One region of the Kitasatospora sp. NPDC001159 genome, then DNA from elsewhere that is predicted to be linked to it. Evidence: riboswitches for the same ligand, from Rfam matches in the RefSeq annotation. Region 1 holds a riboswitch; the other holds the start of a gene.
What was found. Region 1 has a riboswitch for magnesium ahead of ACWC9T_RS09030 (magnesium transporter MgtE N-terminal domain-containing protein). Riboswitches for the same ligand answer to the same signal wherever they lie in the genome.
Positions count from the first base shown of each region.

Region 2: another riboswitch for magnesium. It lies ahead of ACWC9T_RS31905 (NRAMP family divalent metal transporter); the one in region 1 lies ahead of ACWC9T_RS09030 (magnesium transporter MgtE N-terminal domain-containing protein).

Region 1 is NZ_JBSFJV010000012.1:22,156-33,285, forward strand. Features, by position in the region: gene ACWC9T_RS09010 (hypothetical protein) at 1-702, opposite strand, end outside; gene ACWC9T_RS09015 (LysR family transcriptional regulator) at 813-1,724, opposite strand; gene ACWC9T_RS09020 (amidohydrolase family protein) at 1,882-3,192, shown strand; gene ACWC9T_RS09025 (NRAMP family divalent metal transporter) at 3,375-4,694, opposite strand; gene ACWC9T_RS09030 (magnesium transporter MgtE N-terminal domain-containing protein) at 4,691-6,058, opposite strand; M-box (ykoK) riboswitch at 6,370-6,548, opposite strand; gene ACWC9T_RS09035 (hypothetical protein) at 6,844-7,011, opposite strand; gene ACWC9T_RS09040 (alpha-galactosidase) at 7,428-9,509, shown strand; gene ACWC9T_RS09045 (hypothetical protein) at 9,645-11,130, opposite strand, start outside.
Region 2 is NZ_JBSFJV010000087.1:7,087-18,216, reverse strand. Features, by position in the region: gene ACWC9T_RS31915 (YoaK family protein) at 1-626, opposite strand, end outside; gene ACWC9T_RS31910 (MgtC/SapB family protein) at 672-1,406, opposite strand; gene ACWC9T_RS31905 (NRAMP family divalent metal transporter) at 1,510-3,177, opposite strand; M-box (ykoK) riboswitch at 3,537-3,713, opposite strand; gene ACWC9T_RS31900 (ABC transporter ATP-binding protein) at 3,880-4,650, shown strand; gene ACWC9T_RS31895 (FtsX-like permease family protein) at 4,644-7,385, shown strand; gene ACWC9T_RS31890 (BlaI/MecI/CopY family transcriptional regulator) at 7,587-7,958, shown strand; gene ACWC9T_RS31885 (M56 family metallopeptidase) at 7,955-8,842, shown strand; gene ACWC9T_RS31880 (GlxA family transcriptional regulator) at 8,912-9,871, opposite strand; gene ACWC9T_RS31875 (NADP-dependent oxidoreductase) at 9,981-10,937, shown strand; gene ACWC9T_RS31870 (NlpC/P60 family protein) at 10,942-11,130, opposite strand, start outside.

The DNA.
Region 1 (11,130 bases):
CTGGCCGGACTCGACGGGCTGCTCGGCGGGCACCACCGGGATGCCGCGCTGCCGGGCGGTCGCGATCAGGCTCTCGGCGACCTGGCCGACCACGACCAGGGTGGCGGCGGCGAAGGAGCCCGCGTCCGCGGTGCGCTGGCGGCCCAGCAGCCCGCGGTGGACGATCCGGGCCGGGACGGTCAGCTCGTCCAGGCGCTGGTCGACCGAGCCGCGTTCCAGCGCCGCGAGGACGACGGTGCCCAGTGCCTCGCCGGCCTTGGTGACGGCCCACTTGCGGCCGGGCACGGGTGGCAGGAACTCGCGGATCCGGTCGACGTCCTGTTCCAGGGCGGTGGTGGTCAGCACCTCGAAGGCGTTGCGGGTGCGGATCTCGACGACCTTGTCCCACTCGATCTCCTCGCCGTCGAAGCCGACCTTGGCCGACCCCAGGTGCACGGCGCCGAAGCCGTCGAGCAGCCCGAGCAGCTTGTGCGCCACGGCGGGGGTCCGGGGGTGACGGCCGATCAGCGTGCCCACCGAGAGCTTCCACGGCTCGGTGGCGGGTACCGGCGGCGGAGCGACGGAGCCGAGGGCGGTCAGCGCCCAGCGCCCGCCCGCCGCCGACCGGCCGCCCCGCAGCACCGCCTGGCGCCCGGCCTCGCCCAACTCGGCCGCCGCCCCCACCAGACGCCCCAGACCGCCCGCCCACTCGCCCGTACGCAACCGCCCGCCCCTCTCTCACAACCGCATCGCACAACCGCAGGTCCAAGCCGCATCCGCGAGCCGCGTCCGGCGACTCACAGACGCGCCATCGTACGGCCGTTCCACTCGGCTCAGCCGTCGGCGGTGGCCGGGCGGGCGCCGGCGGGGTCGGGCGGGGCCGTCTGGAGGGCGACGGCGATGCCCGCGAACTCCTCGATCAGCCGGCTGCGGCGGTTGCGGTCCCAGGCCAGCGCGACCTGGCTGGGCGGCAGTTCGCGGACGGGGAGGTGGGTGACGTCGGGGCGGGTGTAGAAGGTGGCGACCGAGAGCGGGAGGACGACGATGCCGTGGCCCGCCGCAACGTACTCCAACTTCTCCTCGACGGTGCGGATGGTCTGGACGGAGGGCCTCGCCCGGCCGTCCCGCAGCGCGGCCGCGTCCTGCGGCGGCAGGACGGCCTCGGGGTTCTGCAGCAGCGGCTCGCCGGCCAGGTCGGTGAGGGTGACCGCGCGCAGGCCGGCCAGCCGGTGGTCGACGGGGAGCACCACCACGCGCGGTTCGGTGAGCAGGGGGAGGACGGTCAGCCCGCGCTGGTCGACCGGCAGGCGGAGGTAGCCGACGTCCACCCGGCCGTCGTTGATCACCTGGACCTGGTCGTCCCAGCTGGTGCGGAGCACCTCGACGGTCAGTTCCGGATGGTGCTCCGACATCACCCGGACCGCCGGGGTGACGATCAGACCGGGCATGAAGCCGACGGTGAAGCCGAGCGGTCCCGAGCCGCCGGCCCGCGCGACCCGGCGGCGCACCGCCTCGGCGTTCGCCAACAGTGGCCCGGCGTCGGCGAGCAGTTGCTCGCCCGCCGGGGTCAGCCTGGTGGTGCGGCGGGTCCGGACGAACAGCTGAACCCGTAACTCCCTTTCCAGCGACATAATCTGACGGGACAGCACCGACTGGGCGATGTGCAGCTCCTCGGCCGCCCGACCGAAATGCTGCTGCTGCGCGACAGCGGTGAAGTAGCGCAGCTTCCTCAGGTCCAGGTCCACCGGGCCTCCTCCTCGGTTGTGATGCCCGCAGGGTATGACAGGTTCGGGAACGGGTCTTGGACACCGGAAGCCCGACGGCCGCATGGTGAGGTGCAGTCGTTGATCCAACTGGTGGGAGGAAGAGCTGATGATGCGCCTGGAGGATGGGAGAACTACCGTGACCACTCAGCGGATCCTGGTCCGCGGCGGCTGGATCGTCACCATGGACGCCCAGAACCGCGAATTCCCGACGGGTGACGTGCTCATCGAGGACGGCCGGATCGCGGCCGTCGCCGCCGTCCTCTCACCGGCCGCCGACGCCTCGGTGATCGACGCCTCCGGCACCTTCGTCCTGCCCGGCCTGGTGGACGCCCACCGGCACACCTGGCAGACCAGCCTCCGGCAGTCCGACTCCGAGGCCTCGATCATGGAGTACGTCGGCCGGACCCTGATCGGCCTCGGCGACAAGGTCCGCCCGGAGGACGTCTACGCCGGCACCTACCTCGGCGCGCTCGCCGCGCTCAACGCCGGCATCACCACGGTGCTCGACTGGGCGCACGCGATGAACTCGCCCGAGCACGCCGACGCCGCCGTCCGGGCACTCCGGGACGCGGGCGTGCGCGCGGTGTTCGGCCACGCCTGGCCGATCGGCTCGAAGCTCGACTTCGCCGCCGCCCACCCGGTCGACATCCGCCGCGTCCGCGAGCAGCTGCTGCCCTCGGACGACGGCCTGGTCACCCTCGCGATGGCCGCCAAGGGCCCGGACTACTCCGGCATCGACAACGCGGTCAAGGACTTCGCCCTCGCCCGCGAGCTGGCCATCCCGATCACCACCCACCTGTCCACCGGCCGCCCCGGCCCCGACCACCAGGGCATCCAGCAGCTCCACCAGGCCGGCCTGCTCGGCCCGGACCTGAACCTGGTGCACGTCAACGGCGCCGAGGCCGACGCGCTCAAGCTGCTCGCGGACTCCGGCACCACCGTGTCGATCTGCCCGCAGATCGAGCTGACGATGCCCGGGCTGGGCGGCAACGTGGCGGTCCGTCGGCTGCGCACCGCGGGCGTTACCTCCGGCCTCGGCGTCGACACCGAGCTGGAGTCCAGCGGCGACCTGTTCACCCAGATGCGCTTCGCGCTGGCGGCCGACCGCGCCGAGACGCCGGACGGCGAGCCGGTGCTGCCGGCCCAGGGCGTGCTCCGGATGGCGACCGTCGAGGGTGCCCGCGCCGTCCACCTCGGCGACCGGACGGGCTCCGTCGAGCCGGGCAAGGCCGCCGACCTGGTGCTCGTCCGCACCGACGGCATCGACCTGGCGCCGGTCACCACCCCCGCCGAGTCGCTCGTCCTGGCCGCCCACACCGGCAGCGTGGACACCGTCCTGGTGGCCGGCCGGGTCGTCAAGCGCGGCGGCCGGCTGCTGGCCGACACCGCCCGCGCCCGCGAGCTGGCCCTCGCCTCCGTCGCCCACCTGCGGGGCGCGGGTCGGTGACCGACCGCGTGCCCGCCCCACCCGGGGCGGGCACGCCGACCGTCGCCCGTCATGCCCGGTCGCGACCACCCCCGCCGCGCCTACGGGACAGTCCGAGGGGAGCGCCCCGCGCCTTGCTCGGCGAGGTTTCGGGTATCCGTGAAGGCACTTCCCTGCGGTGGAGGCCGGTGACGGGGCCGGGGTCAGCCGATGCCGAACCAGCCGAGGACGGTCTGGACGAGCAGGATCGTCGACATCGCGGCCACCCCGACCACCACGACGGTGGCCGCGATGCGGTAGCGGGGGCTGTTGGCCGCGTCGCCGAGGACGGAGCGGCGGTTGGTCAGGACCAGCAGGTAGACCAGGACGATCGGGCTGATCAGGCCCTGCAGCACCTGGGTGCCGATCAGCAGCTGGATGACGTCCACCGGGGTCAGCGCGACCACGGCGCCCAGGACGATCTGGGCGGTGAACAGCCCGAGGAACAGCGGGGCGTCGCGGAAGCTGCGGGACACGGACCGCTCGACGCCGGCGGCCTCGCCGATCGCGTAGCTCGCCGAGAGCGGCACCACCGCGCCGGCCAGGGCGGAGGCGCCCAGCAGCCCGAAGGCGAACAGCAGCTCGGCGCCGTGCCCGGCGACCGGCTTGAGGGCCATGGCGGCCTGCGCGGCGGACTCCAGCGGGCCGGTGCCGCCGATCGCGGCGGCGGTGGCGATGATGATGGTCAGGCTGATCACGCAGGCGAACACGGCGCCGAGGACGGCGTCGGCCCGGATCAGCTTGTAGTCGGCGGGCTTGGCACCGCGGTCGACCACACCGGCGGCAGCGTAGAACTGCATGTAGGGGCTGACGGTGGTACCGATCAGGGCGACGGCCAGCAGGATGAAGTCCTTGCTGGGCTCCACGTGCGGTACGACCAGGTGCTCGCCGACCTGCCCCCAGTCGGGGTGGCCGAGCACCATGGCGACCGGGTAGGCGAAGAACGCCAGCGACATCACCAGGAAGATGCGTTCGGCCCACTTGTACGAGCCGAACAGCACCAGCGACCAGAGCAGGACGGCGGACGGCGGGATGACCGCCCACTTGGGCACGCCGAGCAGCTCGAACGCGGCGCCGATGCCGGCGAACTCGCTGACCACCAGCCCGGTGTTGGCCAGCAGCAGGCAGAAGACCGCGAGGGCGGTCAGCCGCAGGCTGAACTGCTCGCGGATCAGCGCGCCCAGGCCCTTGCCGGTGTGGGCGCCGAGCCGGACGGCCATCTCCTGCACCATGACCAGGGCGATGGTGACCAGCACCATGAAGAACAGCGTGCCGTAGGTGAACTGGGAGCCGGCGCTGGCGTAGGTGGCGATGCCCGCGGCGTCGTTGCCGGCGTTGGCGGCGACCAGGCCGGGGCCAGCCACCATCGCGACGGCGGCCAGTCGGCGGAGGCCTCTTCGGCGGCCGGAGCGCCCCGGGTCGGACGACGCGGGCGCCGCGGCGGCGTCCGGCCCGGTGTCGAGGGTGTCGAGGTCGCGGGTCACTTGAGGAGCCTCCGGAAGTGCAGTCGCCCACGCTCGGGCAGCAGCGAGTCGAGGATGTCGTCGGCCAGGACCCGGCCGAGCGGGCGCCCGGAGTCGTCGACCACGAGCAGGGAGGTGGCCCGGGCCGCGACCAGCTGGTCGGCGGCCTCGGCGAGCCGGGTGTCGGGCCGGACGGTCACCGGCGGGCCGAACTGGTCCAGCCAGGAGACGAGATCGCCGACCACCGAGGTGTCCTCGGCCACGGCCAGGTCGAACAGCGGGATGTCGGCGAGCAGCCGGCCGTCGTCGTCCAGCACGGTGACCGCGTCGATGTCGGTGCGGTGCTCGGCCTGCGCGGCGAGTTCCGCCCGCACCTGGGCGACGGTGTGCGCGGGGCCGGCGGTGACCAGCAGGGTGGTCATCGCGCCGCCGGCGGTGCCCTCGCGGTGGGTGAGCAGGGAGCGCAGCTCGGCCGCCTCGGGCTCGGGCATCCGGGCCAGCAGGGTCTCGCGCTCGCCCGGGGCGAGGTCGCGCAGGGCGTCGGCGGCCTCGTCCGGTTCCATCTCGTCGACGAGCCGGGCGGCGTGCTCCGGGGGTGCCTCGCGCAGCAGGTTCTCCAGCTCGGCGGGTTCCATCTCCTCCAGCGCGTCCGCGGCGTGCTCCGGCTCCAGCCAGCCCAGCAGCTGCTGGCGCTCGTGCCGGCCGAGGTCCTCCAGGATGTCGGCGAGGTCGGCCGGGCGCAGCCGGTGCAGCGCGGAGCGGGAGGCGCGCAGCCGCACCTCGGCGGGCCCGTGGGTGGCCTGCTCGCCGAACGGGGCGACGGACTGCCAGTCGAGGACGCGTTCCGGGGTGGGGCGGATCTGCCAGCGGCGCGGGCCGAGCCGGCGCAGCAGGGTGGGCAGCGAGACGTCGACTCCGACCAGGACGGTCCGGGCGGCGAGCGGGGCCAGGTAGAGGTCGGCGGCGCGGGTGACCTGGACGCCGTCGACGTCGACGAGCTGGTGGTCCAGCACGTCGCGGGCCAGCAGGACCTCCCCGGGCCGGCGGTTGAACTCGCGCAGGTCCACGCGGGCGGTGCGCAGCCGGACCTGCCCGGTCTGGATCCGCTCGACGGCGTCGGCGGCGATGAAGGTGTGGCGGCGGCCTATTCGGATGATCAGTCCGGTGACCGGCGGGTACGGCTCCGCCCCGTAGAGGCGCGCGACCACGTCGACGACGCGGCCCACCTCCTCGCCAGCCTGGTTGGTGGCCGGTCCGCCGACCAGCCCGGCGACGGAGACCAGCGACGAGCGGACGGTCCGGGAGACGGCGGTACGGCGCTCGGCGGCGACGGTGCGGTCCCGCAGCCGGGCCGTGGCGGACGTGAGCAGGGTGGTGGCAGCCATGGTGGGGACCCCCTCGCCCCGACAGGACGGGGCAGCGGGCCGCCCGGCGGCACGTCGCCGCCGACCCCGACCGTGGCGCCGGTTCCAGGCATGCGCCGAGGCCTCCCGCGTCAGGACGGACGGGAGGGCGGAGCGGCCGGGCCGGATCGGTCAGGGAAGGAGGGAGCGCCTCGGGCGGCGGAAGGACGGCGAGGACGACATTGGGAAAGGCTGACTATGGCCAGGACTTTCGTCCATCACGCCTCCTCCCGGTCTCGGCCGCGCATCGTGGTAGCGGCGGCACAGCGCAAGGGGAGACCGACGTCACCGCCCGTGCACCCCCACTCGTCAGAGCTTTGGCACTCCACGGCGTGTCCCTGGTCGATCCCGACGGGAAGCCACTTGGGGTCACCCCTTGAGCCGGGGAGACCTGTCCTGATCCGGAGCGTCTCTCGACGGGTGGGATCAGTGGCCTGTGTCCGTGAAGACGCCTCACCGAACGAGGTGTCTGTTCAAATCGGCCCCAGGATAGGACCTCGCGGTGCTCGCGGCATAATCCTTGACCCGAGCTTGACCCGGTCCTGACCTGCGGGGGAGCCGCCGGGGCGCACGGCCGGGGGCGCGCAGCGGTGCTCCGGCAGGTGGCTGCGGGGGGCCGAACTTCCCCGTGGGCGGCCTCTGGTGACGCCGATTCCGACAGCGAGGAGAACCCACCCGTCGCCTGCGACGGCACGACGGTCGTGCCCGCGTCCTGGTCGGCGCGCTGTACACGGCGTCGATCCCCGCCGGGAGTCCGCCCTCGAAGGTCAGCGCCGCCCGAACAGTCGCCCGAGCCAGCCGCCGGACGCCCGCTCCTTCGGTGAGCAGGCGCACCGCTGGGACTTGGGCACCCCGGCCAGCACCTGTTCGACGTGCATCCCGCACCCGGCGTAGGTCGGCTTTCCGCAGGTGCGGCAGGCGACTCGACGGCACATGCCGTGCTCCCTTCCTTGGGCCCCCGGTGAATGGACTGATACACCCCAATATACCCCAGCCGGTATTTACTCCTCGGGTCTCGCCGGCGCCGACCCGTTGGGGCATTTTCCTGGCGCGTACAAGAACTGCCCGAGGCCGTTCCGGTCCCGTGGGCGCAGGGTGGGTGCCTGGCTCCCTGTCGGAGGCGGGGAGCGGCAACCGCCCGTGCGCTTTCCGTTGACGACGCCCCGGAGCGGCATGTGAAATGACACATGTCACCGATCACATGGACAGGACTCATGGATCGAGGTTCGAACCGAAGCTTCCGACCGCGACTTTGAACGTTCAAATCCCGGGTTCAGCCACATGGCCGGCCAGCTGCCCCCTCAAACCACGTGACACAACGTCATGCCCCCACCCCCCCACAGGAGCGCACGTGCGCCTATTTCCCCACCGCCTCGCGGCACCCCTGCTCGCGCTGGCACTCGCCACCACCGGCCTCGGAGCCCTCAGCCTCGGCGCGGCCGCCCCGGCCGCCGCCCTGGGCAACGGCAACGCCCTCACCCCGCCCATGGGGTGGAACTCGTGGAACTCCCTCGGCACCGAGGTCACCGAGGACCAGGTCGTCCAGACGATCGACTTCATGGCCGTCAACGGCCTGGTGGCGGCGGGCTACAACACCGTCACGATCGACGACGGCTGGTCGCTCCGGCACCGGGACGGCCAGGGCACCGACTTCGTCCGGACGCCGGACGGCTCGATGCAGCTGTACGACGCCGCCGGGAGTCCGGTCACCGGGACGGACGGCACCGGCAACGACCCCACCTCCGGCCACCTGATCCCGCGCCCCGACCACTTCCCGTCGCAGACCGTCAACGGTCGGACGGTCAACGGCATCCAGTTCCTGGCCTGGTACGCCCACAGCAAGGGCCTGAAGTTCGGCCTCTACGCCACCGACACCTACGAGACCTGCCAGATGCACCCCGGAAGCCTCGGCCACGAGAGCACCGACGCCAGCGACTTCGTCTCCTGGGGCGTCGACTTCGTCAAGTACGACGACTGCCCCTACGGCCCGCAGATCACCGGCCCTGACGGCCACAACTACTACACCCAGGGCGAGGGCAGGGAGCTCACCCGCTCGATCTACGCCCGCGTGCAGGCCTTCCAGCGGGCCCTCGACGCCGCCTCCGCCAGCCAGGGCCGCCCGAAGGTCACCCTCAGTGTCTCCGCCCAGCCCGCCCACACCGGCGTGCCCTACCTCCTCGACCCGGCGGACCCGGCCCGCACCGACCCGGTCGTCCAGGCCGCCGGGACCGCGCCGTTCACCGCGCCCGGCTACGCCCCGACGGGCGTGTGGTGCGGGCAGGTGGCCAACCTGTGCCGGATCGGCGGGGACCGCGACAGCGAGCTCGACGGCGTGCTGTGGAACGGGCAGCTGCAGACCGCCCTTCAGTACCCCGGCAACGTGCGCCCGGGCAGCTGGAACGACCTCGACATGATGTTCACCGGCTGGAACGACGTGTACGGCCTCTACGGCACCAGCGACACCTGTACCTGCCACAAGCCGTTCACCGACGACGAGTCGCGCACCGAGACCTCCGTCCTGTCCATGCTCGCCGCCCCGTTGATCTCCGGCGCCGACCTCCGTACCGCCGGGCAGTCGCAGCACAGCGCGAACGGCTACACGTGGTCCACGGGCATCGGCGCGTCGAGCCTCGCGGTCCTCAAGAACGCCGACGTCATCGCCGTCGACCAGGACACGCTCGCCAAGCCCGCGACCCTGGTCGGGGCCAGGCCGGCAACCACCACCGCACCGGTGGTGCTGAAGCGGCAGCTGGCGAACGGGGACACCGCCGTGCTGTTGGTGAACCAGGATCCGAACAACTGGCAGACGGTCGGCAGCGACCTCGCCTCGCTGGGGCTGACCGGCGGATTCACGTACAAGGAGCTGTGGACCGGTGCCACCGGCACGGTTGCGGCCGGCGGCACGGTCGGCGGCACCTGGGTGGCCCCGCACGGCGTCGCGATGTTCCGGCTCACGCCGCAGGCCACGACCGCACCGGCGGCGGTCGTGGGCGACGGGAAGTACCACGCGCTGAGCGCGGGCGGTACGGGAGGCCTGGTCCTGGAGGTGGCCGGCACGTGCAGCTCGCCGCTCACCTCGGCTGCCGACGCCAACACCTGGTGGCCCACGCACACCTCCGAGCAGTGGACGTTCACGAGCAATCCCGACGGCACCGTGCGGATCAGCGACAACTGCGACACGGCCACCCAGGTCCACACCGTCCTGTCGGCAGGCACGTCCGCGGGGGACAGCGCCTACCTGCTGAACTACTCGCCGGGCAACTCGTGGCAGGAGTGGCGGGTCGGCCAGAACACCGCGACCGGCGCGCTCACCATCACCAACGTCGCCACCGGGCTCGCCCTCAACGCCGGCGGCGGCACGGCGGGTTCGACGGTGACGACCGACGCGGTGAACGGCGCTGCCGCGGGCCAGAGTTGGAGCGTCGTCTCGTAATCCCACCCGGGCGCGTCGTGAGGTCGGCCACCGAGGGCATCGGTGGCCGACCTCACGACGTCGCTACTTCTCCGGTGCCGAGTACGTGCCGAAGGCCGATGCGGTGGCCGTCGGCGCCGGACCGGCCCGGGTGGGTCAGGCCAGGACGATCGCGAGGATGAGGACCGCGATCAGCGCGGCCCCGAGGCCGAAGACGAGGAGGATGTTCTGCGCTTGCTGGTCCTTCGGGGTCGGCGGACCGACCACCCGCGGGGAGGCGGACGGTCCCGTCGGTGGGGCGGCGTGTCGGGGGCCGGGCGCCGGGCCGGCCCCCGGCGGGTCGGGCTCGGCGGGGTCGGGCGGCGGCTTGGAGGCGGGGGCGGCCGACGGCGGTGGCCCGGGCCGGATGTCGGGCCGCCTGGGCGCGGTGCGGCGCGGGTCGTGGGCAGGGGGAGTCGTGGGCGGATGGGGTGTGCGCGCCCGTTGGGTGGGGTCGGGCGGCGCGGCCTCCTCCAGCTGCCGCCGGGACTGCTCGCGCGGTGGCGCGGGTGGGTCGGCGGGGGGTTCGGTGTGCGGTTCCCCGGAGGGCTGGGGGAGCGGTTGTGGGGTGAGCGCGCCGGCCGGAAGCTCGTAGAGCAGGTGCCGCCACAGCTCGGGCGGCAGGTCGGGTACCGGGCCCCCCGCCCCGGGTGGCGGAATGAGCCGCCGCAGCAGCTCCCGTTCGACCTCAGTGCCGTTGCGGAGAAGTGCGGTGAGCAGGGCGTGGAGTTCCTCTCGGTGCCGCGGGTCACGGGTGTACGGGGCGACCGCCCAGTCGAACAACCAGACGGCGCGGTTGACGAGGTGGTCGTCGAAGGCGGCGTGGTGACCCGGGCGGGCCTGGTCGGTCCGGTAGAGGTAGAGGCACTGCCCCAGAACCTCGGTGCAGAGCAGGTGCTCCTCGTCAAGGGTGCGCTGGGCGCGGCGGCCTTCGAGCAGGCGCAGCAGACGCTTGGTGGCCACGTCGAGAAGGTCCTCCTCGCGCAGGATCTCGAGGAGGAACCGGTCGTCGGCCCCCGCAGTCAAACGATGGAGATCCGCCAGGGCGACGTCGCCGGGGTGTTCGAGCTCCCGGCGCAGCTCTGCACGGGACGGGCGGGTGTAGACGCCGCCCTCGGGGTCCACGGTGGGAGCCGGGTCGGGCTGCGGGGTGTGGCGCTCCGCGGGCTCGCGTCCGTGCCGGGGACCGCTGTCGCCGCCGGTGTCCTGGTGGTGCCGGGGGGACGGGTCGTCGGGCCAGGAGGCCGGACCGGCCGGGCGCTCGGCGGGGTGGTCCGGACCGAGGACGCCGAAGTCGTCCCGGAAGTCGTCCCGGGACTCGTCGGGCCGCACCCCGTGCTCCGTCGGCTTGCCCGAGGAGCGCCCCGGGCGCGGCGGCTCCGCCCGTCCGGACTGCCGGCGGCTGCCCGAGTTCACGCCGAGGACGTGGGCGAGTCGGCGCAGGCGCTCGTCGGCCGTCCAGGCCGCGGCGTCACGGAGGCCCTTCCCGTGCAGCTCGGGCAGGCCGGCTTCCTGCTGCTGGGGGCGATCCAGGTAGAGCCCGACCAGGTGGCCCGCCAGGTCGTGGGCGAGGCCGGGCTCCGGTCGGCGCGGGTCGACCCGG
Region 2 (11,130 bases), on a different contig from region 1:
GTGAGGGCGGCGACCGCGACCAGCAGGACGAGCGCCAGGGCCAGGGCGGTGGGGACGTTGGCGTGGAGGACCAGGAGGGCGCCGACCAGGGCGCCGGCGAACATCCAGACGACGGAGGCGAGACGGCGCAGGCCGGTGCGGTCGGCGGCGAGGGCGGTGATGGTCATGGTGAGCACGGTGGTGGTGAGGTCGGGGACCTTGAGGGAGCGGACCACCGCGTTCTGGCCGCCCATCGCGAGGGCGAGCAGACCGATCAGGGTGTAGCGGGTGGGTGCGGAGCCGTGGCCGACCACGGCCGCCACGGCGGTGCTCACGGCTACGAGCACCGTCTGGGCGACGACGGCAACGGTCAGCAGGTGGCCGCGGTGCCCGGGCAGGTGCCGGGAGAGGTGGCCGCCCGCCAGAGCGCCGAGCAGGAAGGCGGCGAGGGCGGCCAGTGAGGCGGTGGCGGAGAGGTTCGCCGCGCCGGCCAGTGCGAAGCCGAGGAAGACCACGTTGCCGGTCATGTTGGCGACGAAGACGTGACCGAGTTCGAGGTAGCTGACCGCGTCCACCACCCCGGTGACCACGGTCAGCACCAGCAGCATCGGCACCAGCGGCCCGTGCTCGGGGTCGGGTTTCAGCATCGGGCCTCCCGGCGGCATGAGTGACGGTCCTTCCGTTCTACTTCCTCAGGCCAGCGCCGGGCTGCCGGGCTCCTCCGAATCCTCGTCCAGGTGCCAGTGCAGGTCCCGTACGCCGGGCTCCAGCGACAACCGGGTGACGACCTGCTCCAGGGCCGGGGTCACCTGCCCGGTGACCGCCACGGTGGCCCGCAGGTTGGCGGCGTCGCCCTGGTCGGAGCGGCGGGCGCGCAGGCCGGTGGGGGCGAGGCCGGAGGCGGCCAGGGCCTGGAGCAGCAGGGCGCGGATGTGGGTCTCGGCCTTCCGGTCGCACTCCAGGTGGACGACGGCCCGGCAGGTGGAGTCCGGGTCGCTGCCGGACTGCGGGGCCCGGTCGAGCAGTCGGCCGGCCGGGCGCAGCACCAGGTGGACGGCGAGCACGGCGAGGGTGCCGAGGACGGCGAGCTGCAGCTTGCCGGAGGCGGCCAGTACCCCGACGGCGGCCGAACACCACAGCGTGGCGGCGGTGTTGAGGCCGCGCACACCGGCACCGTCGCGCAGGATGACGCCACCGCCGAGGAAGCCGATGCCGGAGACGACGTACGAGGCGACCCGGGTGGGGCTGCCGGTGTCGCCGACTGCCTCGCTGTAGAGCACGAACAGGGTGGCGCCGGCGGCGACCAGGGCGTTGGTGCGCAGGCCGGCCATCCGGGCCCGCCACTGGCGCTCTACGCCGATCAGGGCGCCGCAGGCGACGCCGGTGGCGAGCCGGACCAGGAACTCGACGGTGGTCAGGGTGTGCACGACGGCACCTCCTTCGGAGGGAACGCGGGGAACACGGGGAAATGGGACGGACGGGTGGCGAGCGGCTGCCCACCACCCGTCCGCGGGGGCTGCGATCGACGGCTCAGTGGCCGAGGGCGGTCTGGACGATCTTGATGATGACCATGACCATCGCGATCAGCAGGTAGGTCCGCAGGGCGCCCATGCCGACCTTGCGCGCGGTGGACATCACCGGCTTGCCGAGGGTTTCCAGCGGGGGCATCCGCCAGTTCTCGCGGCCGGTGCGGTCGACCGGGTCCTCCTTGGTGCCCCGGCGGCCGAAAATGGAGAAGTACCCGGCGACCAGGACGCCCGCCACGCCGCAGCCGGCCATGATCCACAGGATCGCGTCCGAGCTGATGTCCGGCCAGACCACCGCCGCGGTGAGGATCATGGACAGCATCACCAGGACACCGACCACCGCCGAGGTGAAGGCGTTGGTCCTGGGGCCGTTGACCCAGGGGCCGAGCACGGCCCTGTCGTTGCAGAGCAGCAGCAGGAAGACCGTGGCGGAGGGCAGCAGTACCCCGGCCAGCACTTGGACGAACTGGGTGATCAGGCCCTGGGTGTAGCCGTTGGACAACAGGGTGATCGCGGCGGCGAACGCCACCAGGCCGGCGTACACCGCGTAGAAGCCCTTGGCGCCCTTGACCCCGCGGTGCAGCGAGTGCTTGATCCCGAAGACGTCGCCGATCGCGTACGCGGTGGAGAGCGAGACCGCGAAGGCGCCGATGATCGAGGCGTCCAGCAGCGCGATCGCGAACAGCACGCCCGCCAGGCGACCGGCCTTGTCCTCGATGCCCTTGGCCAGGGCGGCCGCGTCGGAGAACTGGCCGAAGCCGTCGGTGCCGGCGAAGGCCGCCGCCGTGAGGCCGATCAGCGCGGCCGCGCCGACGATGACCACGACGATCCCGATCCACAGGTCGACCTTCTCGTACTTCATGAAACGCGGAGTGATCCGCTTGTCGATGACGTACGACTGCTGGAAGAACAGCTGCCAGGGGGCGACGGTGGTGCCGACGATCGAGATGATGACCATCATGACGGCCGCGAGCTGGCCGGAGCCGCCGGGCAGAGTGGGCGTCACGAAGTCGTGTGCCATCTGCGAGGTCCTGGGGTGGGCCATGAAGTAGATCGGCACCAGCAGCAGCGAGCCGGCGCACAGGGTCACGGCGACGCGCTCGAAGCGCTGGAAGGAGCCGGTGAAGGCCGAGGCGATGATGATCGCCGCCGCCAGCACCACCGAGACCACCTTCGGCAGCCCCAGGTACCCGGCGGCCAGCGTGACGCCGATGAACTCGGTGACCAGGGTCAGCGCGTTCAGCAGGAACAGGTCGATGACGCTGAACGCGCCCCAGAACCTGCCGAAGCGCTCCAGGATCAGGCGGGCGTGGCCCACGCCGGTGACGGCGCCCAGGCGCAGCACCATCTCCTGGTTGACGTAGAGCACCGGGACCAGCATCAGCAGGGTCCACAGCAGTTGGGTGCCGTAGTTCTGCCCGGCCTGGCCGTAGGTGGAGAAGGCGCCCGCGTCGTTGTCGCCGACCATCACGATCAGGCCGGGGCCGATGATCGCCAACAGGGTCTTGAGCCGGGCGGAGAGGCCGTGGCGGGGGGTGGTGTCGTCGAGCCGGATGGTGCCGAGCGCTCCCTTGATGTCGCCGACGTGGGCGTCGTCCAGGACGGCGGAGCGGGTGGCGGTGGAAGCGGCGGGGACCGTGGAAACCTTCGGGTCCAGCGTCACGTTGGTCATGGCGGGGCCTCCCTGCCCCCTACCTTGAGGGGGCGTCAGGGGGCACGCAGCAGCGATCCTCCCTGCGGGCGCACGGCATCGTCTCCGCACGGCGGCGCTGGGCGGCGGTGGCCGTGTGGTGACATGACGATGCGTCAGGCGGCTGGCGTCGATGCATGGTTGAACTCAGGACCAAGCGCCGGGTGAACGCGCAGGGAAGGTTGTTACCGCGTGCCGGAGGTGTTCGAGAGCATGCGGGGATAGGGGCAACTATGGCCCGGACTAGGGCAGTCCATGTCTCTCACCTCCTCCCGGCCGGGGGCGCACCACCTGTGCGCCGCATCACGACACGGCAAGGAGCACACCGGTCGAGATGGACCGGTACACCCCAACTCGTCAGAGCTTTGGCACTCCACGGCGTGTCCAGCCTGTCCGACCGGAAGCCACTTGGGGTCAACCCTTAAGTCGGGAAGACCTGTCCTGAACCTGGGCGTCTCTCGACGTCGTCGGGTCAGTGGCCTGTGTCCGTGAAGACGCCTCACCGAACGAGGTGCCTTTTCAAACCTCCCAAAGCATAGACCCGCCCGACCGGCCCCTCTCACCTTTTCGGCCGATCTTCGACACCTTTGTAGAACCTTGACCGAACCCGACCGCTCCACTCTCTCGCGCTCGGCATATATAGTTCACCGACATATACTGCTGAACAGCTCACGAGGGGGAAGTGTGTCCCACACCGATCCGACCTGGTCCGAGCCCGTCCTGCGACTGACCGGGGTCTCCCGGGTGCACGGACGCGGCGCCACGGAGGTGCACGCCCTGCGCGGGATCGACCTGACCGTGCACGCCGGCGAGTTCGTCGCCGTGATGGGGCCGTCCGGCTCCGGGAAGTCGACCCTGCTGACCCTGGCCGGCGGGCTGGACCTGCCCAGCGAGGGCGAGGTGCTGGTCGAGGGCGTCGCGCTCGGCGGCCTCAGCCGGGGCAGGCTCGCCGACCTGCGGCGGCGCTCCGTCGGCTACGTCTTCCAGGACTACAACCTGATCCCGGCACTCACCGCCGCGGAGAACATCGCCCTGCCGCGCGAACTCGACGGCACCCCGGGCCGCACCGCCCGCCGGGAGGCGCTGGCCGCGCTGGAGGAACTGGGCATCGGGGAACTCGCCGACCGCTTCCCCGACGACATGTCCGGCGGCCAGCAGCAGCGCGTCGCCATCGCCCGGGCGCTGATCGGCGACCGCCGGCTCGTCCTCGCCGACGAGCCGACCGGCGCGCTCGACTCGGCCACCGGCGACGCCGTCCTCGCCGTCCTGCGCGCCCGCTGCGACGCCGGGGCGGCCGCCATGATGGTCACCCACGAGGCCTCGCACGCCGCCTGGGCGGACCGGGTGGTCCACCTGCGCGACGGCGCGGTCGCCTCGGAGACCGCCGGACGCCGCTCCGGCGCCTGCCGGGCGGCCGTGCACCGGCCCAACTCGCTGGGAGAGGTCGCATGCTGAGGCTCGGAGCATGGAAGGTCGCGCTGCGCATCGCCCGGCGCGACGCGCTGCGGGCCAAGGGGCGCAGCGCCCTGATCCTGGCCATGGTCGCGCTGCCCGTCCTCGGGGTCACCGGCGCCGACGTGGTCCACCGCAGCGGGCAGCTCACCCCGGCCGAACGGGTCGAGCGGGTGGTCGGCGGGGCGGACGCCCTGGTCACCGGGCTCAACCCCGGCCGGACCGTCGAGCAGGCCCCGATCGCCGAGGAGGGCGCCTTCGCGGTCGAGCCCAAGCCCGGCCAGCAGCCCACCGCCGAGCAGCAGCGGGCCGCGAGCACCGACCCGGCGGCCCTGGTCAGCTCACTACTGCCGCCCGGCAGCGTGCTCACCCCCGCCCGACCCGGACCGGAGACCGGCGCGACCTCACCCGAAGGCCTGGTCCGCACCCTCACCACCGAGGCCGACCTCGCCGACCCGGTCTGGCGTGGCCGACTGAACGTCGTCGAGGGCCGCGCCCCGAGCGCCCCGCACGAACTGGCCGCCACCCGGGCCTTCCTGGACAACGCGGGGCTCTCGCTCGGCGGCACCACCACCGTCCAGGGGCTGGAGCGGACCACCTTCACCGTCACCGCCGTGGTGGAGCACCCGGACGAGCTCGGCAGGGTCGAACTCGTGGCCCGGCCAGGCGAGTTGCTCGACCCGCTGGCCGCCGCGGCGGAGCCCGGCCGCCCCGCCGCCGAGCGTGCCCCGGACGCCCGCAACGCCTGGCTGGTCCACCTGCCGAGCGGAATCAGCCTCGACTGGGCCGCCGTGCAGCAGTTCAACGCGTACGGCTACACCCTGACCGCGCGCTCGGTCGCGCTCGACCCGCCGCCGTACGGGGCCGTCCCCTACTACCGCGACTCCACCCACTACAGCGACCCGGCCGCGGGCAACAGCACCAAGGTCGTGGTCGCCACCGTCACCGGGATGGCGCTGCTGGAGGTCGCGCTGCTCGCCGGGCCCGCCTTCGCGGTCGGCGCCCGCCGCTCGCGCCGCCAGCTCGCCCTGCTCGGCGCGGCCGGCGGCAGCCGGGCTCACGTCGGCGCGGTGGTACTCGGCGGCGGACTGGTCCTCGGCGTGGCCGGGGCGGCGCTCGGGGTCGCGCTCGGCACCGGGCTGGTCGCCGGGCTGCGACCGCTCATCGAACGGGTCGGCGGTGCGCGCTTCGGACACTTCGCGCTGCCCCCGCTGGACCTGCTCGCGATCGCGGGGATCGGGCTGCTCACCGCGCTGCTCGCGGCCGCGCTGCCCGCCTGGCAGGCCGCCCGCCGCAGCGTCACCGCCGGGCTCACCGGGCGGGACACCGTCCGGCCGCCCAGCCGGGTGGTCACCCTGCTCGGCGTTGCGCTGATCCTCGGCGGCGGCGCGATCGCGATGTACGGCGCGGGCGCGGTGCAGCGCGGCCTGCCCGTGGTGAGCACCTACGACGCCCGCACGCTCACCGTGCTCGGCGGCTCCGTCACCGCCGAACTCGGCCTGCTCGCCTGCACCCCGGTGCTGGTCGCCATGGTCGGCCGCGCCGCCAGGCGGCTGCCGCTCGGCCCCCGGCTGGCGCTTCGGGACTCCGCCCGGCACCGCTCGCGCACCGCGCCGGCCGTCGCCGCGGTGATGGCGGCGGTAGCCGGGGCGGTCGCCATCGGGGTGTACAGCACCAGCACCGACGCCGAGAACCGCCGCGACTACCGGCCGCAGGCCCCTTACGGATCCGTCCAGTTGGTCAGCTACCGGGACGGGGCGCCAGCCGAACAGCTGCGCGCCGAGCTGGAGACGCAGCTGACCGGGCTCGGCCCGCGCGCCGAACTCGGCCAGCTGGTCTACAAGTTCTGCGACAACTGCGCCAGCGACGTCCAGCTCAAGGGCCCGACGGACCGGCGCAGGCTCGCCGAGCCGCCGCACATCGCCACCGGGGACGCCGCCCTGCTGCACAACCTGTTCGACGTCCGGGACCAGGCGGCCGAACAGGCGCTGGCGGCCGGGAAGCTGCTGGTCTTCGACCGGTCACTGGTCGGTGCCGACGGCAAGGCCGTGATGCTGCTGCGCGGAGGCGGCGGCCCGGTGCAGCCGGGGCAGGTCCCCAAGCCCGACCTCCAGGAGGTCCCGGTGGACGCCGTGGTGGTCGACGACCCGGACGCCGCCCGCTTCGCCCAGGGGCTGCTGCCCACCCCCGCGCTGGCCAGGCTCGGGCTCGCGGCCCGGCCGACCGGCGCGGTCTGGCGGCCGGCCACTCCGCCGGACCGCAAGGCGCAGCAGCGCGCCGAGGCCGCCGCGATCCGGCTGGACCGCTTCGCCCGGCTGGATGTCGAACGCGGCTACCAGCCGAAGAGCGACGCGCTCACTCTGGCGCTCAGCGGCTTCGCCGGGCTGGTGGTGCTCGGCGCGGCCGGGATCGCCACCGGGCTCGCGGCCGCCGACTCCCGGCAGGACCAGGCGACGCTCGCCGCCGTCGGCGCGCCGCCCCGGATCCGGCGGACCATGGCGGGGCTGCAGTGCGCGCTGATCGCCCTGCTGGGGGCGGTGCTCGGGGCGACCAACGGGTTCGTCCCGGCGGTGGGGCTGCTGAAGTCCCGGGCGAGCGGACCGGGCTCCCAGCCGCCGCTGATCACCGCGCCCTGGGGCGAGCTGCTGCTGGTCGTGCTGGTGCTGCCGGTGGTGGCCGGGCTGCTCGCGGCGCTGTTCACCCGGTCGCGGGTACCGCTCGCGCGGCGGCAGTCCTGAGCACGGCCCGGGCCGGAGCGGCTGCCGTGAGCACGGCCTGAGCCGGAGCGGCTGCCCTGAACACCCGCTGAGCGCCATCCGCACGCCACGGACGCCCGCCCCCCACTGCCGGGGGCGGGCGCCCGGCGCTCGCCGTAGCATGGGCCGCGTTCCAGCGGGCGAAGGACGCCGGCGGCCGGTGCGGCAAGGGAGACCACGGCAGTGCTACGGGGGTTCGGCGATCTTGAGGCCGAGATCATGGACCGGCTCTGGTCCTGGGGCCGTCCGGCAACGGTGCGCGAGGTGGTCGACGACCTCCAGCAGCAGCGGCCGGTCGCGTACACCACCGTCACCACCGTCGCCGACATCCTGCACACCAAGGGCTGGCTGCGCCGGGACAAGATCGGCCGCGCCTGGGTGTACGAGCCGACCTGCACCCGCGAGGCGTACACCGCCCAGCTGATGCACCAGGCGCTGGAGACCACCCCGGACCGGACCGGCGCGCTGCTGCACTTCGTCGACCGGATGAGCGGGGACGAGGCCTCCGCGCTGCTCGCCGCCCTCGAACAGGTCAAGGCCCGGGAGACCGAGTGACCTTCGCCCTGCTCGGCCTCTACCTGGCCGTGACCGGCGCCCTGCTGCCCCGCCGGATGGCCGGCTCGGCCCGGCTCCAGGCCCGTCCGGCCCTGGGCGCGGCCCTGTGGCTGGCGCTGATGGCCTCGTTCATCGTCGCCCTGGTGCTCGCGGCGCACCACGCGTTGGAGCCCGCCGCCCACGAGCCGGCCGGGCTGCTCGGCCTGCTCCCCCACCTCGAACCGGCCGGGCCGGTGGTGCCGCACACCCACGGCTGGTGGCTGCCGGCCGCCGCCGGCGCGGTGCTCACCGCGGTGCTCACCGCCGTCGGTGCCCGGGCCGGGCGGGCCCGGCAGCGACACCGGGCGGTGCTGGACGTGGTCGCCGTACGGGACCGGCGCTGGGGCGCGCTGGTGCTGGAGCACGCCCACCCGACCGTCTACTGCCTGCCCGGGCGCCGCTCCCGGGTCGTGCTGTCGCGCGGGGCACTGCGGCTGCTGGACGAGCGGCAGCTCGCCGCGGCCGTCGCGCACGAGCACGGGCACATTCGCGGCCGCCACCACCTGTTCCGGCTGCCCGCCGACACCTTCGCGCTGCTGCTCGGCCCGCTGCCGCTGGCCCGGCTGGGGCACTCGGAGGTGGCGCTACTGCTGGAGATGGCGGCGGACGACGCGGCGCTCGCGAAGGTGTCGCGGGGCGAACTAGCCTCGGCGCTCTGCGCGTTGGCCGCGTCCGGGACGGCTCCGGGTGGGTCGCTGGGGGCGGCCTCCACCGGGGTGCTGGCCCGGGTCCGCCGACTGGCCCGGCCCGGCAGCTGCGGCCAGCGGCGCCAACTGGCCTGGCGGATCGGCGCGTTGACGCTGCCGGTGCTGCCCTACCTGCTGGCCTGCGCGCCGCACCCGTAGGTCGTTCCACCGGCGCCAACCGGCGCCGCAGATACGCCCGGGCCGTGTCGCGCGGAGGGTTCGGTTCCTTCAGGCCGGGCGGAACGTCCGCCGGTACGCCTGCGGTCCCACCCCGATGGCCGCGCGCAGGTGTTGGCGCAGCGACGCGCCCGTGCCGAGGCCCGAGCGCTGGGCAACCAGCGGGACGGGCCAGTCGGTCGTCTCCAGGTAGTGGCGGGCGAGGTCCACGCGCCGGCTGATCAGCCACTGGGCCGGGGTGGTGCCGGTCTCCTCGCGGAAGCGGCGGGAGAAGGTGCGCACACTGGTGTGGGCGTGGGCGGCCAGGTCGGCCAGGGTGAGCGGCTCGGCGAGGTGTTCCAGGGCCCAGGCCTGGGTGGCGGCGGTGCCGGCGGCGGAGGGTTCGGGGACGGGGCGGCGGATGTACTGGGCCTGGCCGCCCTCGCGCCAGGGCGGGACGATGCAGGAGCGGGCCACCTCGTTGGCGACCCTGCTGCCGTGGTCGCGGCGGACCAGGTGCAGGCAGAGGTCGATGCCGGCGGCGACCCCGGCCGAGGTGAGGACGTCGCCGTCGTCGACGAACAGGACGTCCGGGTCGATCCGCGCGGTGGTCACCATCCGCTGCAGCCGGTCGGCCTCCAGCCAGTGGGTGGTGGCCCGGCGCCGGTCGAGCAGGCCGGCGGCGGCCAGCAGGAAACTCGCGGTGCAGATGGCCACGATCCGGGTGCCGGGGCGGATCGCGGCCAGCGCGGCCCGCAGGTCCTCGGGCAGGGTGCCGTGCTCGCGGAGACCGCCGAGCGACAGCGCGGGTGGGATGACCACGGTGTCGACCTCGGCGAGCAGCGCGGCGTCCCGGGAGATCGCGAGGTCGAAGTCGGCGGCGGAGCGGACCGGACCACCGTCCAGACTGCAGGTGGTGACGGTGTAGAGCGGGCTGCCCGTCTCGCCCCGGGCGGCGCCGAAGATTCTGGCCGGGATGCCGAGCTCGAAGGGGAAGACGCCGTCCAGGGCGAGTACGCCGACGTGGTGCATGGCCGGATCCTTTCACCATGTGGCCGTCGCGCCACCACCAGGGGCCTTCGCAGATCGGCACTCTGACGACGTGCCCGGAACCACGGGCCCGTGATCGGAGGAGTACGACATGTCCCACACCATGCGCGCCGTCTCGCAGGACACCGCCGGCGGCCCGGAGGTCCTGCGGCTGGTGGAGACCGCCCGCCCGGCGCCCGGCCGAGGCGAGATCCTGGTGCGGGTACACGCCGCCGGGGTCAACCCGGCCGACTGGAAGACCCGTTCGCGCGGCACCTTCGTCAGTGGCGGCACGCCCCCGTTCGTCCTCGGCTGGGACGTCTCGGGCGTGGTGGAGTCGGTCGGCTACGGCGTGACGATCTTCCGCCCCGGCGACGAGGTGTACGGCATGCCGAGCTTCCCGAACCCGGCCGGCGCCTACGCCGACTACGTCGCCGCTCCCGCCCGGCACTTCGCGCCCCGTCCGAAGGGCCTGACCCACGTCGAGGCGGCCGGACTGCCGCTGGCCGCGCTCACCGCCTGGCAGGCCCTGGTGGACACCGCCGACGTCCGGCCCGGGCAGCGGGTGCTGATCCACGCCGCCGCGGGCGGGGTCGGCCACCTCGCCGTCCAGATCGCCAAGGCCCGCGGCGCGTACGTCATCGGCACCGCGAGCAGCGCCAAGCACGAGCTGCTGCGCGAACTGGGCGCGGACGAGCTGGTCGACTACCGCACCCAGGACGTCGCCGAGGCCGTCCGCGAGGTCGACTTCGTCCTCGACCCCGTCGGCGGCGCCAGCTGGTCCCGCTCCCTGCGCTCCCTGCGCCCCGGCGGCACCCTGGTCTCCATCGAACCGCCGACCGACGCCTTCCCCCTCGCCGAGGCCGAGGCCGCCGGCATCCGCGCCGTCTTCATGCTGGTCGAACCCGACCAACAGGGCCTGCGCGAGATCTCCCACCTGGTCGACTCCGGCCGCCTGCGCGTCCTGGTCGACACCACCCTCCCGCTGGCCCGGGCCGCCGAGGCGCACCGCCTGGGCGAGCTGGGCCGCACGACCGGGAAGATCGTCCTGTCGGTGGTCGGGGAGTAGGGGGCTACGGGCGGACGGCGCCGACGTAGGGCATGGCGTCGATGGGGAGGACCTCGACGTTCTTGCCGGTGCGGGGGGCGTGGATCATCTTGCCGTCGCCGATGTAGATGCCGACGTGGTGGATGTCGCCGTAGAAGAAGACCAGGTCGCCGGGCTGGAGGTCGGCGCGGGCGACGCGGGGGCCGTCGTTCCA